DNA from 4 places in the Paenibacillus hamazuiensis genome. Region 2 is predicted to be linked to each of the others. Evidence: riboswitches for the same ligand, from Rfam matches in the RefSeq annotation. Region 2 holds a riboswitch; each other region holds the start of a gene.
What was found. A riboswitch is a leader RNA that binds a small molecule or an ion and turns the genes downstream of it on or off. The one in region 2 is predicted to bind cyclic di-GMP.
Positions count from the first base shown of each region.

Region 1: another riboswitch for cyclic di-GMP. It lies ahead of MYS68_RS02520 (transglutaminase-like domain-containing protein); the one in region 2 lies ahead of MYS68_RS17440 (methyl-accepting chemotaxis protein).
Region 3: another riboswitch for cyclic di-GMP. It lies ahead of MYS68_RS33355 (EAL domain-containing protein); the one in region 2 lies ahead of MYS68_RS17440 (methyl-accepting chemotaxis protein).
Region 4: another riboswitch for cyclic di-GMP. It lies ahead of MYS68_RS12490 (GTP cyclohydrolase II); the one in region 2 lies ahead of MYS68_RS17440 (methyl-accepting chemotaxis protein).

Region 1 is NZ_JALRMO010000001.1:622,411-625,939, reverse strand. It holds gene MYS68_RS02525 (collagen binding domain-containing protein) at 1-1,114, opposite strand, end outside; gene MYS68_RS02520 (transglutaminase-like domain-containing protein) at 1,364-2,164, opposite strand; cyclic di-GMP riboswitch class I at 2,179-2,269, opposite strand; gene MYS68_RS02515 (class D sortase) at 2,357-3,055, opposite strand; gene MYS68_RS02510 (NAD(P)/FAD-dependent oxidoreductase) at 3,231-3,529, opposite strand, start outside.
Region 2 is NZ_JALRMO010000001.1:3,982,921-3,986,449, reverse strand. It holds gene MYS68_RS17450 (aliphatic sulfonate ABC transporter substrate-binding protein) at 1-924, shown strand, start outside; gene MYS68_RS17445 (ABC transporter ATP-binding protein) at 938-1,717, shown strand; cyclic di-GMP riboswitch class I at 2,046-2,132, shown strand; gene MYS68_RS17440 (methyl-accepting chemotaxis protein) at 2,243-3,529, shown strand, end outside.
Region 3 is NZ_JALRMO010000001.1:7,548,014-7,551,542, forward strand. It holds gene MYS68_RS33340 (Ger(x)C family spore germination protein) at 1-293, shown strand, start outside; gene MYS68_RS33345 (hypothetical protein) at 426-743, opposite strand; gene MYS68_RS33350 (helix-turn-helix domain-containing protein) at 929-1,273, shown strand; cyclic di-GMP riboswitch class I at 1,552-1,635, shown strand; gene MYS68_RS33355 (EAL domain-containing protein) at 1,713-2,429, shown strand; gene MYS68_RS33360 (hypothetical protein) at 2,475-2,828, shown strand; gene MYS68_RS33365 (GGDEF domain-containing protein) at 2,825-3,529, shown strand, end outside.
Region 4 is NZ_JALRMO010000001.1:2,852,197-2,855,725, forward strand. It holds gene MYS68_RS12480 (extracellular solute-binding protein) at 1-535, opposite strand, end outside; gene MYS68_RS38835 (zinc ribbon domain-containing protein) at 651-1,022, opposite strand; gene MYS68_RS12490 (GTP cyclohydrolase II) at 1,044-1,799, opposite strand; cyclic di-GMP riboswitch class I at 2,022-2,117, opposite strand; gene MYS68_RS12495 (aminoglycoside phosphotransferase family protein) at 2,208-3,071, opposite strand; gene MYS68_RS12500 (hypothetical protein) at 3,197-3,529, opposite strand, start outside.

The DNA.
Region 1 (3,529 bases), 3.4 Mb from region 2:
TAATCGGATAAACATGAAGCGAACCCGCAACCAATTGCTGCGTATCGTTGAACAAATCGGTTAAGACCGCATCCGTTTGCGCTATCGTCTTTTCGTTGTAATTGTATTTGACGGACCAACCGACGGTTTGCGTCTTCGAATCATAATCGGTTGTTGACTTGGCCAACGCGCTTCCGTACTGAACGTTAACGGTAGCCGTTGCACTCGCCGGCGTTTTGTTACTGCCTGCGAATGTTGCCGTATTGATAAACGAGACTTTATCCATATCGTTGATCGGCGTCGTAAACCGGATGCGGTATGCATTCTGCATAGGGTCGTCCTTAAAGCTGACTTTCAGCAAATTTCCGGTCGTATCCACCGTATAACGATCGGGTGTCACAGGCGCGCCTTGGCTTACCGTTCCGTCCAGATTCACATTCAATTGATAAACGGCCACTGTGACCGGCGCCGAAAGCCCGGCCGGAATCGGATCCGTTACCACCGCGTTTTGCACGGAATCCAGCATCTTGTTCACGTCGACGGACCAATTGATATTTTTGGCATTAAAGCCATCGGGTGCGCCGCTTTTATCTATCGTCGATACCGCGTTTGGCTTGAATCGAAGCGTAAACACCTGATCGCCGCCGTGGACCGGAATGACGATTGTCTGGGTGGTGCTTCCCGTTATTTGCTTAACGTCGAATTGCGTGTTGAAAGTGAGAATGCCATGAACGTAGGAATGCGATTCGATGTAGTCGTTAAAAGTCATCGCGACCCGATGATCGGCTGCAGTTACCTGAAACGTTCCGACATCGTCGTCATCGATTTTCAACAGACCTCCAAAATCGTTAAACAATAAAAATTGCTGCGGCAGCGAAAACGTAAATGTATCCCCCGCACGGTAGCCATGACCGTTTGGCAGCGACCACGCGTAGTCGAGCCGTACCTTGGAGCCCTGCTCGTAAACGTTGTCCGTTACTACCTGACCTTGGCTGTCGTAGACCGCCATCGTCACGCTGGTCAAAATGTTTTCCGGAATAGCCGAAGCTCGGGCCACAGCCAAGCCGAATCCGTTCAAAACTTGCATTAAAATCATAAGTGCGACCAGCATTGTGCTGATCTTTCTCTTTAGCATTTGCTTCTCAACGCCTCTCCTTCTCCTCTTCGTCCCATTTTTTTCTCGGTCTAGTTGCCTTATTTAAGATACCGATTGTTCCGGTCATGTCCGTTTTTCCATCCGTCCCCCTCCTTCTGCATAAAATTGGATTTTTAAGGCCCCTGTAGCATTCTAAAATATGGATCTGAACTTTTTCTAAACAACGCAAAAAAACCGCCTCGAAACAAAGGCGGGTATCGGTATTCGGGATGTTTGACAAGCGGCGTATCAATATATTTTGCTGACGGTATAATCCTTCGCATCTTTTACCAACGGAGTCTCTTGTCCGTTTTGCAGTCGGACGGCGTCATATGTAGTATCGATGGTGATCCACTCGCCGCTCTCTTTCAAAAAAACTTGATTCCAAGCGTGGTATGTATCGGGCGCTTCGTTGGCATACCCCATAACGAGACGGGTCGGAATGTCGACACTTCTCGCCATTGCGGCAAAAGTTGCCGCAAAATCGTAACAAATACCTTTCGAAGCATCGTAAATTTCGTCGAGCTGAGGGAGATAACCGGCATCCACGCCGCTCGCTTTCTCGTAATCATATGTAAAATGCTTGGTAATATAAGCATAGATTGCGGCAACTTTGTCTTTGTCCGACCCGCCGCCGGCAGTTAATGCCTTGGCTTCGACGACCGGTTTCGATTCCGGCTTCCAATCGATCATCGGGATAGATTGTAAAAATACGGCATTTTCGTTATCCAGCTTTAAATCCAAGCTTTCCTGCGCGATGACTTTATATTTGCTGCCTTCCGCCGCCTCCGCAATCAGAACGCTGTAGCTGCCGTTTCCAAGCTGCAGCGGATAACGTCCGCCTTTGACCAGCGCATAATCATATTTAACGCTCCCTTTGGCAATGCGGACTATCGCTTTCGCGTCTTTATTGTCGGGATAGTTCACCGTAATGATTCCTTGACCCAGAGAGCTTTTGTCGATGACCGCCGAAGCGGCTTCTATGCCTTGCGGCGCAGCGATCAGTAAGAACAACGCCGACAACACGGTTACGAGAGCCCTGGAAAGCATAAAAAAACTCTCCTTTCGGTAACTGGCTGCCATCACAGCACGAATGCTGCGGAAGGCCCTGTAGCTTTGCGTCTTTGGCTTTCGCCAAATTTGCCTTTATCGGTGGAAAGAACCGAAATCATATATGAATGATGAAGAAACTTGTCTTATTTTGTAATGTACCACATATTCAAAGCTTTGACCAGAAAAAAATTATTTCCCGTCTTCAATCAATTTTCCTTTGACCGCAATTCGGTGGGTCGGGTTTTCCATAGGGTGGCAGGTGATCAAGGTAATCTCCCGGTCTTTGCCGTTTCCTTTCAACACCCAAACCTCCTTCGGCAAAACGTACAGTTTTTCTTCAACTTTGTAACGGTAATTGCGGCCGCCTGCGTCCACCTCGACGATATCTCCCGCCTCGACCTCGTCCAATCTGTTGAAGTTTTTTCCGTAGGTCAGATTCCTGTGCCCGGCGATCGCATAGTTGCCGACAGCTCCCGGTCTTCCGGTATTCTCGATGCTGGCAACGGAGATTTTCATATTTTTTGCCGTCGCCCCTTTGAGGATCGGCAGCTTCAAATTAATCTTGTCTATGACCAGAACGCCCTCCACGTTTTCGTCCGCAACCGGGGTTTGAACCGGAATCGGAGCTGCAGGTTGTTCCGCGCGCAAAGGCATAAGCGGAGCGCCGGAGAGCAAGCGTTCTTCGGGCACGGGCGCAGCGGAGACATCGGGCGCCGGCCCCGTCTCCGGCTCCGTTCGATCGAGAAGCAGCAGGTTACTTTCCCACTGCGCCAAAATTTTTTGCTGCAGGTAGCTCTCATAGCGGTCGTTCACCGTAGGATAAGCGAGCAGACCGATGCCAAGGATCATGCATGCGGCCGGAATCATTTTCTTTATCGTTGCACGCAACCTGCCTCTACCTCTCATGCTCTAATTTGTTTCGGTATTATTCGTTCCATTCCCTTTTGCGGGCCGGACCTCCGTTTTCTACCGGAAGCGAAAAACCCGGGATCTTCACTTTTTTCATAGTGTCGTCTCCCGGGTCCAAAAATAAGCATTCAATTCCGTCTTGTTGCGAACAGGTTTAATAAGCGAGCGAGAACAGCCCGTTGATGTGCGACAAATACCGCACGTTGCTCGCTTCCTTCATCAGCGATGCCGGCGTGCCTTTCAGGCGCAGCTGGCTCCCGCCGATCGTGCCGATCGCGTCCTTGCGTCCAAGGCTGGCGAGCGTTCCCGAGAATACCGGCTTAAACTCCTTCAAAGGCAGCCCTTTGAATTCGGCGTACAGGTTGTAGCCGACGGTTTCGCCCATCTGCCATGCGATCTGCGCGCTTGGCGGATACGGGCGGCCTTCCGGACTCATCACGACGGCGCTGTCGC
Region 2 (3,529 bases):
TCCGGAGCGGCCAAGGAGAAGGTCGTCGTCAACATCGGCGTACAAGGCAAGACGGGCATTTTCCCGTATGCCCGGGAAAAGGGCTATTTCGAGAAGGCGTTCGCCAAAGCAGGCGCGGAAGTCAAATGGACCGAATTTGCCAGCGGACCTCCGCATTTTGAGGCGATCGCCGCGGGCCGGATCGATTTCGGCGCCGTCGGCGGAACGCCGGTCGTTTCCGCACAGACGGGCGGCGTCGATTTTAAAGCGATCGCGGTCACTTCGGACGGGAAAACCGGCAATTTTATCGTCATTCCGAAAAACAGCCCGATCAAGGAGCTGAAAGATTTAAAAGGCAAAAAAATCGCCGTCGCCAAAGGCAGCAGCGCCTACAACTTCTTATACATGGCGATCGACCGTGCCGGCCTGAAGGGCAGCGATGTGAAGGAAATCCAGCTGCAGCCGGACGAAGCGAGACCGGCACTGGATTCCGGAGCCGTCGACGCCTGGTCGATATGGGAGCCTTACGCCACGACGGCGGTGTTTCAAACCGGAGCGAAAATATTGGTATCGGGGCAAGATCTGAACATCAACGCGCCAAGCTTCCTGATCGCCAGAACGAAGTTTTTGCAGGATCATCCCGATCTTGCCGTCGTGTTCCTGAAAGCTTACGAGGAGGCGCGCAAATATTATACGGGACATTTCGACGAGGTGGCCGAGGAGCTGTCCAAGTCGCAGAAGCTGGACCGCGCGATCGTCGACCAGGTGCTGAAAAACTCCAGCCCGATCCTCTCGCCGGCAACGCCCGAGTATGCCAAAGCACATCAGGAACAGGCCGATTTCCTGTACTCCGTCGGAGCGATCAACAAAAAGCTCGATACGTCCAAGGTTATTGAAAACAAGTATGTCGAGCAGGCGCTGAAGGAGTTAGGTACGCAAAAATAAGGAGGGGATTCGGATGAGTAAGGAAGCGCAGCTCAAAATCGAACGTTTGAACAAGTCGTTCGCCGGCCCGCAAGGGGCGATCCGGGTGCTGGATCAGATTCAGCTTCATGTGAAGCAGGGGGAATTCATTACGATCATCGGGCCGAGCGGCTGCGGCAAAAGCACCTTGCTGAAAATCATCGCCGGGCTGGATACGAAACACGACGGGCTGGTCGAGCTCGGCGGCAGTCCGGTGAAGGCTCCCGGCATCGATAAAGGGTTTATTTTTCAGGAGCACCGGCTGTTCCCATGGCTGACGGTGGAGAAAAACATCGCCGCCGATTTGCCGCTGAGCGATCCCGGGGTACGCAGCCGCGTAAACGAGCTGATTGAGCTTGTCAAGCTGCAGGGCTTCGAAAAAGCGTACCCGCGCGAGCTGTCGGGAGGCATGGCGCAGCGCGTGGCGATCGCCAGGGCGCTGCTGCGCAGGCCCAAGGTGCTGCTGCTCGACGAGCCGTTCGGAGCATTGGATGCGTTCACCAGGGCCCACATGCAGGAAGCTCTGCTCGATATATGGCGGGAAAACGGAACGACGATGATTCTCGTCACGCACGATATCGACGAAGCGGTGTTTCTCGCGAACCGGGTTGTCGTCATGAAATCGCGACCGGGCTCAATCCGCACGATCATCCCGATCGACCTGCCGTATCCGCGTAAAAGAGCCAGCGTATCGTTTCAGGAATTCCGCCACAAGGTGCTCGGCGAGTTCGAGCGGGTGGAGGAGCTGGAGCTGGTGGACAGCTCCGGGATATAGGCGTCCGCGCGAAAGCACGACATATTCACATTTGAGTTCCAATCATAACGAATACCCGCATCTTTCGCCAAACGGAAGTGCGGGTATTTTTTGCGTATATGAATCGCGCTTGCGCAGATGTGTCCGGAGAGCGATTTCTTCCTGTAATATAGCAATTGGGAAAAATTTGCATTGAACTTCTATGAAAAATGTCGTAGTATTTTTTTCGTATCTGGTAAAAAAGACCTTGTTTTCAGAAAGTTAATATTTAACTTTGTTGAATATTGTTGTAAATTCGACGGCTTTGTCGTAATATAGTTTAAGAAAAAGAAACTGCATATTATCTATCTTGCGATAACGGCAAACTCCCCGAAAGGTGAGGACGCAAAGCCACGGGCCTAAGGAAATTTATTTCTACGGCAGCCGGGTTACCGAACAAGGGAATAGGGAAATCCATCCTTTGTCAGGGTGGATTTTTTTGTTCTTTTTTGAAAATAGTTTTCACTGATAGATAGTCATGCACACTTTGATAGGAGGATTAGAGAGATGAGAGAAAAACTGAAGTGGGGAACGATGTGGGGCTTGAAAAATTCCATTAAAGCCAAGCTGGTCGTCGGCTGTTTATTGCTGTCCCTTGTGCCTCTGCTGATCACCACGCTGATTTTGACGAAGCTTTCCAATTCGGCCACGACGCTGGAGGCCAACGACAAGGAGATCAAAGTGGCGCAGGATACATCCAGATACGTGGACTATTGGATTCAGAATAAAATCAACGTCGTTCAAAATATTATGAAGGCTCATCCGGAATTTAAAGCGGGGGACAAAAATCACATTTTATCCGTGCTCAAACAAATCGGCGAAGTGGACCAGGAGGTCGAGTATTACGCTTATGTCGATAAAGACGCCAACAGCACGAACTGGTCGGGGCAAACGTCGAATGTGGCGGAAAGAGAATATTACATCAAAGCCAAGTCTACAAAGAAGCCGGCCATCAGCGATATGCTCATCAATCAGAAGACGGGAAAATACATCATTGTCGTGTCCGTTCCATTGCTGGACGGCGATAATTTTCTGGGCACGATCAACTGCGTCTTGAATCCCACCATACTGGGCAACTTGACCAACCAGATCAAGATAGGCAATACCGGACTCGGGTATTTGTGGTCGGAATCCGGAACGTTCATCTCCCATCCCAAAGAAGACCATTACGGCAAAAAAATGGACGATTTCTTCAGTCCCGAGCAAGTTCAGCAGTTTAAAGATACGGTTTTTCAAAACGACGTCGGCACGGTCGATTTTGTAAACTCCGAAGGCAAGCACAAATTGGCGGCCTACAGCACCGTTCCTACTACCGGTTGGAAAGTGATGGTGACTCAGGACAGTCAGGAAGTGTATGCCGCCAGGGACCAATTTTTGAAAATTTGCGTTGTCATTTTGGTGGTCGCCTGCATTTTGGTCGTGCTCGTTTCTTTGATCGCGGGCCGGCAGGTTTCCAAGCCGCTGCTTGTTATTTCTGGCGCGCTCCGTCAAGCCGCCGAGGGTGACTTGACATCCCGGCTTGGCGTAAGAACGCGGGATGAGATCGGACAAATATCGGAAAGCGTGAACGTGATGTTCGATTCCATCAGCGCGATGATCAGGCAGGTCAACCAAACGTCGGAGCATCTCGCCGCTTCCTCCGAGGAGTTAACGGCGATTTCGGCGCAAAACGTCGAGTCTTCCAAGCAAATCGGCATCTCCCTCGATAATGTGGTCGGCGGCTCGGAGAAGCAAGCGCAGGCAGCTCAGCAAAATGTGGCCGCGATGGAGGAGATGTCTGTCGGGATTACGCGG
Region 3 (3,529 bases), 3.6 Mb from region 2:
CGGTAAAAGCAGGCATTAACGAATTGCATCAGGAAATGTCCGAGAAAGAATTGATCGACTTGGCCGAACGAAAGATTGAAGAACAAATCCGCCATACTTACCGGAAGGGTTTTGAGCGAAAGGTCGATGTTTATAGTCTCGGCGAGTCGTTGTTTCGACGCTATCCCACGGTATGGCACCGGATTGAAGACGAAAATCATTTTGTGCTGCATGAGGATTCTTTACGAAACATACGAATCCATGTTCAACTGACCAATACGGGGAGGTACAAGTTAAAGCCCAGTCAAGCCTAGATGTTGAAAATTCCGATTTTCAAATGATGGATTCGCGGCGCGATTGATACATCCGATCAATCGCGCTTCCACGTCGGCAGCAATGCCGTAACCATTTTACATCCATCAAGCTTTCTCTCTGAAGACAACCTCCTATTCCATTTCGGACAATTTCGTATCGGATTCCATCCATAGCAGTTCCTTGAACAAAAAAGCAACAAACTCTTCTTCAAGTCCCATGTTCCAAGCTGTCGCTATACATTCGAGCAGTTGCTCCTTGCTAAGCAGCCTCGTGGCAACCCTCCCCCTTATTTCTCGCATTCCATTCTCAGTCTGTTGACTTACGTTTTCCAATAGTCGAGTCATTCTTGTAATCTCCTTGGAAAGCTGGACCACTTGATTATGGCTCAAGCCGATTTCCTGCCGCTTCCCATACAATACGGTCTGCGCAGCGATCATGAAATGATGCATGACTTCTGACTCCTTTTTATCGAATATTGGCTTAAAGGAATTTGTGACAAAATAAACTCCGTGGAAAATTATATCGCAAAGATTTTCAAGGTACAATCAATTGAATAGACTGTAGTTTAAGAGTACTCCATCCCTCCGACTGCTTTGACTACACTTTACTATAGAGAGGGGTTGTGAGGGACATTATGTCTACCTTTGCACAAATAGTCGGAGCAAAAATTCGCTTATACCGCTTGGAGCAAAATTTGACTCAGGAAAAACTAGCCGAATCGATCGGCATGGCCGCGACATATCTTGGTCAGATTGAACGCGGCGAAAAAAACGTCAAACTTCAAACGATTGAAAAAATTGCTTTGGCATTACATATGAGCGTATACGATTTATTCAGCGACGAGAAAGAGTCCTATCTGCAACAAAAAAGATGGTTATGGGCCAGCATTCTCTTATTGCTCAAACACAACGATGCCAAACAGCGACAAGCGTATCGTATTTTACGGGAACTGTTGGAACCGGCAACCGAAGATTCGTAAAAAGTGATTCAAGCTATGAAAAAAGCAAGCGGTTGGGACGATCTGAACCAACCGCTTGCTGCTTATTTACCGCGATTCTCTATGTTAAATGGCAAGTCTTTACCGATTTTTTGGATAAATACGGTTTCTTAGGAACACCCGTTTGGAAGGAGTTGGCGCTTTTTGCGCGAATTATTGGGTATAAAGAAGGATTTTGTCGTAAATGATCTAACTTCATTCAAAAGGGGGAGGTTCTATTCGTAGGTCCTCAGGCTGATCCCTTTCTTTCAGGATCATAAAAAACGAAACGGCAAACCCATTGAAAAATGGGGGCGCAAAACTTCAGGCCTAAGGATGATATCTATGGTAGCTGGGTTGCCGAAATGATGCTTCCGAGCTCAAAGCTGCCCCAGATCGGGGTGGCTTCTTATTTTGATTCTCAGCAAAGGGAGTAGCCTCGATGCCGAATATTGAACAATTAATAGTACAAAACGATTTTTATCATGTGTTCCAGCCCATCTTGGGGTTTCCCGAAAAGAGAATCCTTGGTTACGAGGCCCTCATTCGCAGTAACTCCAACATGAATCCGGATCTTTTATTTCAGCGCGCCATGGAGCAGAACAAGTTGTTCGAAGTCGATTCTTTTTCAATTTTCCAGGCGATTTCAGCCTACTTTGAATTTCCGGGCTCACGTGAACATAACCTGTTGTTTATTAACATATTCCCTTCAACTTTGGTCTCGCCTTTATTTATCGACTTACTCGACTCCCTTGCCGAGCGATTCGAGCTATATAGAAACCAAATCGTATTTGAGATTAACGAGTCCATTTATGAGGGCCTCTTATGGAAAAGCGCTTCTTTCAGAGATGCCATCCGATTGCTGCGTGAACTGAATTTCCTGATAGCCCTGGACGATGTAGGAGATGGAACAACTTCTTTTCGAAATATTGTGGACGTCTCGCCTGATTTTATCAAAATCGACCGATTCTTTGCTTCTGACTTGAGTACATCCAGGAAAAAACAAAAAGTTGTCGCACTGTTTGCCGAGTACTGCAATAACGAGGCCAATCTGATCCTGGAAGGAATCGAAAAAGAAGAGGATTTGGATACCGCGCTGTCTTTGGGTATCAAGATGGGACAAGGCTATTTATTCGGAAAACCGAATCGGTTAACGTAAACGGTTGAACGTGAAGTCTCACCCGAACACGAAGGAGTAATCAGGATGCAGGATAAACTGAACTATTTCCGCAAAGCAACGCTCTCTTTAAAAATTTCAGAGTTTGAAGTTCCGCCCATGCAGGATTTGTTGATCATCGGAAAAAAAGCCCCGATCGGGCCGGAAGCGGTAAAGCGAATGGCGCAGGCGCTATCGCCGGAACAATTTACAATCGTTAAACTGGAGCACGCCAAAATTGAAGCGGTCTTGATTCGGAACTCCCTTCTTCAAATGTTGGACGAACGTTTGCTGATGCAAATCATAATGGAAGAAGCGGACCGGTTGATCAGCGACAACATGGTGCTTCGTTCCGAACTGAAAATTTCGGTATCGGTTCAGCGGGAGGTGGAGTTACAATGAAGGTGGCGGAATTCATGTCATCCCCCGTCTATACGGTTTCAACTGAAAGAAGCGTCCAGCATGTGTCGGATGTAATGAATGAACTTGAAATCGGTTCGTTGGCCGTCACAGATCATGGGACAATCGTAGGAATTATTACGTCGCGGGACATCCGCTCTTCCCACCCCAATCGGATTGCAGCCGACGCAATGACCCCAAGCCCGATCAGCATTTCGCCTGACCAATTTGCTTGGGAAGCGTTGGAATTGATGGAGCGGCATCGCATTGAACGACTTCTTGTCGTCCATGAAGATCGGGTACTCGGGATCGTGACCCGCGAGAAGCTTCAAATCAAACTGAACCAGCTCGTTGACCCTCTAACGGGACTGTACCGCGCACCTTATATCCAACATATCGGCGAACATTTTCTGAACCGTCGCCAACATTTCCGTTTGCTCTTTATTGATCTCAATAATTTCGGTGAAATCAACAAATTGCACGGGCATCCGGTAGGGGACGATTTTCTTGTCGAGTTCTCCAATCGCTTGCGTGCATTAACGAGCGAACAGGATTACGTATGCAGGTACGCAGGGGATGAGTTTGTTGTGATTACATGCCGGAATGAGCACGAGGCCTTGCAATTAGAAACTGCCCTGTCCCAACCCGTCGTCATTCATAACGTTACATTATCCGCATCGGTGGGAATCATAAACGGCTATCTC
Region 4 (3,529 bases), 1.1 Mb from region 2:
CGAATTTGTCGAATAGGTCCTTGTTATAGATGAGCGTCTCCGCCGTGGTGAAAATCGGCAGCGCATACATGCCCCCGCTGCTGAAGTTTTTCATATACTCCACCATCGTCGGTTCCAGCCGGTTCAAATCGAAGTTGTATTTTTTGATCAGATCGGTGTGGTCCATTTGAAGCTTGTAGTTCGGAAATTGCGGCAAAAAGGCGATGGACAGCAGCATAATATCGATATCATTGCCCGATGTTATCACACCGTCGATCCCGACGTTTTTATCGTAAGGAATAAACTTCGGCGTAACGTTAGGAAACTTCGCTTTTATCGCATCGCCCATCAACTTGTTGAATTCGTCTTCGGTTGTCGCATTATTCGGACGGTAAAAGGTGATTGTGACAGGCTCGTTGCTTGAAGCCAAATCCTTCACATCCCCCGACTTCACCCCCTGATCCCCTTGAGAAACGCCGCCTCCACCCCCGCAGCCGGCCAAAGAAACCGCAGCAGCGACGGACAGCGACCAAGAAACCGTCTTCCGCCATGACATGACATTTCCCTCCCCTTCTTCGTAAAAGCGCTTTCAACATATTGTACCAAGGGAGGGCGGCGGTTTCGTTAGCGGATATTAAGAAATTGTTGTCTATTCTTCATTTCCTCGCCTATCATCCGAATAAAAGGTCCATGATCGTTCCCAACCTTCCCGATGTATGTCCTCTCAGCACATCGGGATTATACACCTCGACAAAACCGCAATTCGTACAAGACACAAATAAAAAATGGTTATACTCAATATCAAAAATTTTGCTCAACCCTGTTCCGCTCATGGAAACTTCTTTGGTTAAACATTCATTGTGGTTGCATTTCGAGCACCGGAACTTGTTCATGATGATTTCTTCGATGCTGGCATGCATAATTGCCTGATCGACAGAATTCGTTTTTGGTTGAACATGTTCGGGCAAAACCTCGTGTTTGCACTCCGGACAAATATTATCGACGAGTTCGACTTCGCAAGAGAACCACGGGCATTGAATCATAAGCCGTCCCTCCGTTTTGGATTATCCTCGCTCGATATTTTGAATCATCATTCCGGTGGTTAAATGGCCGGATTTTGCGATTTTCGTCGCCAAATAGCGAACGTTATGCTTGGATATACTGCCCCATATCGAAATATGACGATCGGTCGACAAGCCCTGCTCCCGCAGCGATTCCAATTTTTTCGGATTGTTTGTGATCAAAGTGACCGGCTTTGAACGTAACCCCCGAAGCACGCGGATGGCTTCGTCATAAGAACGTTGATCGTCCGCAAAGCCGAGACCGTGATTCGCTTCCACTGTATCGAAGCCTTCTTCCTGCAGCAAGTATGCCAGTGATTTGGCAAAAAGCCCGATTCCGCGTCCCTCGTGGTCGGCTAAATAAAAAAGAGCGCCGCTGCCATTGTCCGCGATCATACGCAGGGCGCGCTGCAGCTGGTAACCGCAGTCGCAGCGCTTGCTCCCGAAAATGTCCCCCGTATGGCAAATGCTGTGCATCCGGACAAGCGCCTGCTGCGAATGGGAGAAATCTCCGAAAACAAGCACGGAGGATTGCTGAAATGAAGCAAGCTCCGCCTTCGGCAGCATGTCGAGCAGGTCTTCCTTTTGCACATCGGTTTTTTCCGTGTTTAACCAAGTGTACCATTGAAAGGTGATTTCCCTATCTTCGAGCTGAACGGGAAGCTGAACCGGACCGACCAAAGCGATATCCGAAGCTCCCGGCTGCGTTAAAATGGTCATCTTGTCCGCCAGCATTTCTCTGACTAGGCTTGTTTGCATCAACGTTCCGCTCCTTGTATAAGATGGCTGCTGTTTGCTTCCGCAAAATCGTGACGGACCCGTTTCACTATGTGCTGACCCATGCTCTTAAAACAAAAAAACTTTGCGATCAACGATATTTGCGACAAAAAAATCCCCGCCATCGTTGCCGACGACAGGGATGGAGATATAAAACATCACGAAGAGACCGCAGAGACGGTCCTTCCGGGATTCTCCAAACGATACGGCAACTGGCTGGCATCGGACTGCAGCACCTGCAATCCCTTAGCCCCTGTAGCTTTGCGTCGCTAATTTTCACTAGCTTTGCCTGTTCGATTTCTCCAAAACACAAACTAAATATAAACTACAATACCTGAAATTACAAGGGTCATCCCCAAAATTCATCCAATATTTACTTGGAAGCCAGAGTCACAATCCAAGAAAGCTTTCATTCAAGTAGATGTTTTTTTTCAACATGTTTCTTACTCTTGCCGCGGTTTCTTTTCCTTTGATCAGATTAAACATTCTGTGCAGCAAGACCCATCTCAGACAAGCCATTGCTTCGAATAATTCCAGTTCATCCGCTTCATATCGAGTTGCCGCCAACAGGGCCGAACGGTAAATCGAGCCGTTTCTTTCACTCACAAACACGGTGATCAAAACGATCGACCAAGCCAGATCGTACCTCGGATCGCCCATTTGTCCATTCGTCCAGTCAATTACGGTATACCTTCCTGCGGTTTCCAAAATATTGCCTAAATTAAAATCTCCATGAATCAATTTATCCTGTTTCATTTGGCTTTGCTTAACGAGTTGAAGGAGCAAGGGATGTATATCTTTATGTTCTTCCACTCGCGGATAAAAATAAGTTACAAAGTCGTATTTTCGAACGATGCTTTCGTCCAAATCTTCAAGCGGGAACTTGTGAATGCCGGTCAATATTTTCGCAATTTGAGCAAATAACGACTTGTTCACTTTCCTTACTGGTTCGCCGTCAAAACTTGTTAACAATACCTGGTTATTATTGTTATCCAGTCCCCACCCCAAAGGTTCCGATACCGATAACCCCCGGTCAAATAATGCCTGCAGCAGCTTGTACTGATTCTCGATACTGGGCTTCGATGACCGGTTCCATACTTTGAGCACATAGTCGGCTCCTTTTAGACGAATTCTTGTCACTTCAGCCTCGAGGCCGGGAGCCAAAGGGATTGCTTCAATTGAGTCGCTTGACGAGAGCAGCACATCAACAACCCGGCTTTTTTCTTTCCAACGGATGCCGCTGATCGGGTTCATGGCACAAAATCCACCTCAATCTTTCCTTCTGCTATCATTGATTAGAATGTCTAGTCTTTCTATGATTCTTTCGTCGTTTTGAAGTTTTTTCCTTAGTTTGTAATCGATGCTGCTCAGTCCAAAAATCATAATTGAAAAACGTCATAATCTTCCGGTAATTTTGAAGCGGAAGGCTTATTTTTACAGGCATTAATAATTTCCAGCTTTAGCTTAAGATCGTACATTTCATTACATTTCTCAATAATTTCTTTTAATGGTTCAACGAAAGCCATTTCCGATTCCAGATATATAACTACCATGTATACAGCCACTTTTATTTGTTCAGAAATCATATATTGGCATAGCTGCTTTTCAATCCCGTGCTTTAACTTTTTATTTCTTGCCAGCTTCACTTCGATCAATAATCTTTCATTCGATCCCCTGCTTAATTTAAAATCTACAGGTCCTCTTCCTGTGTT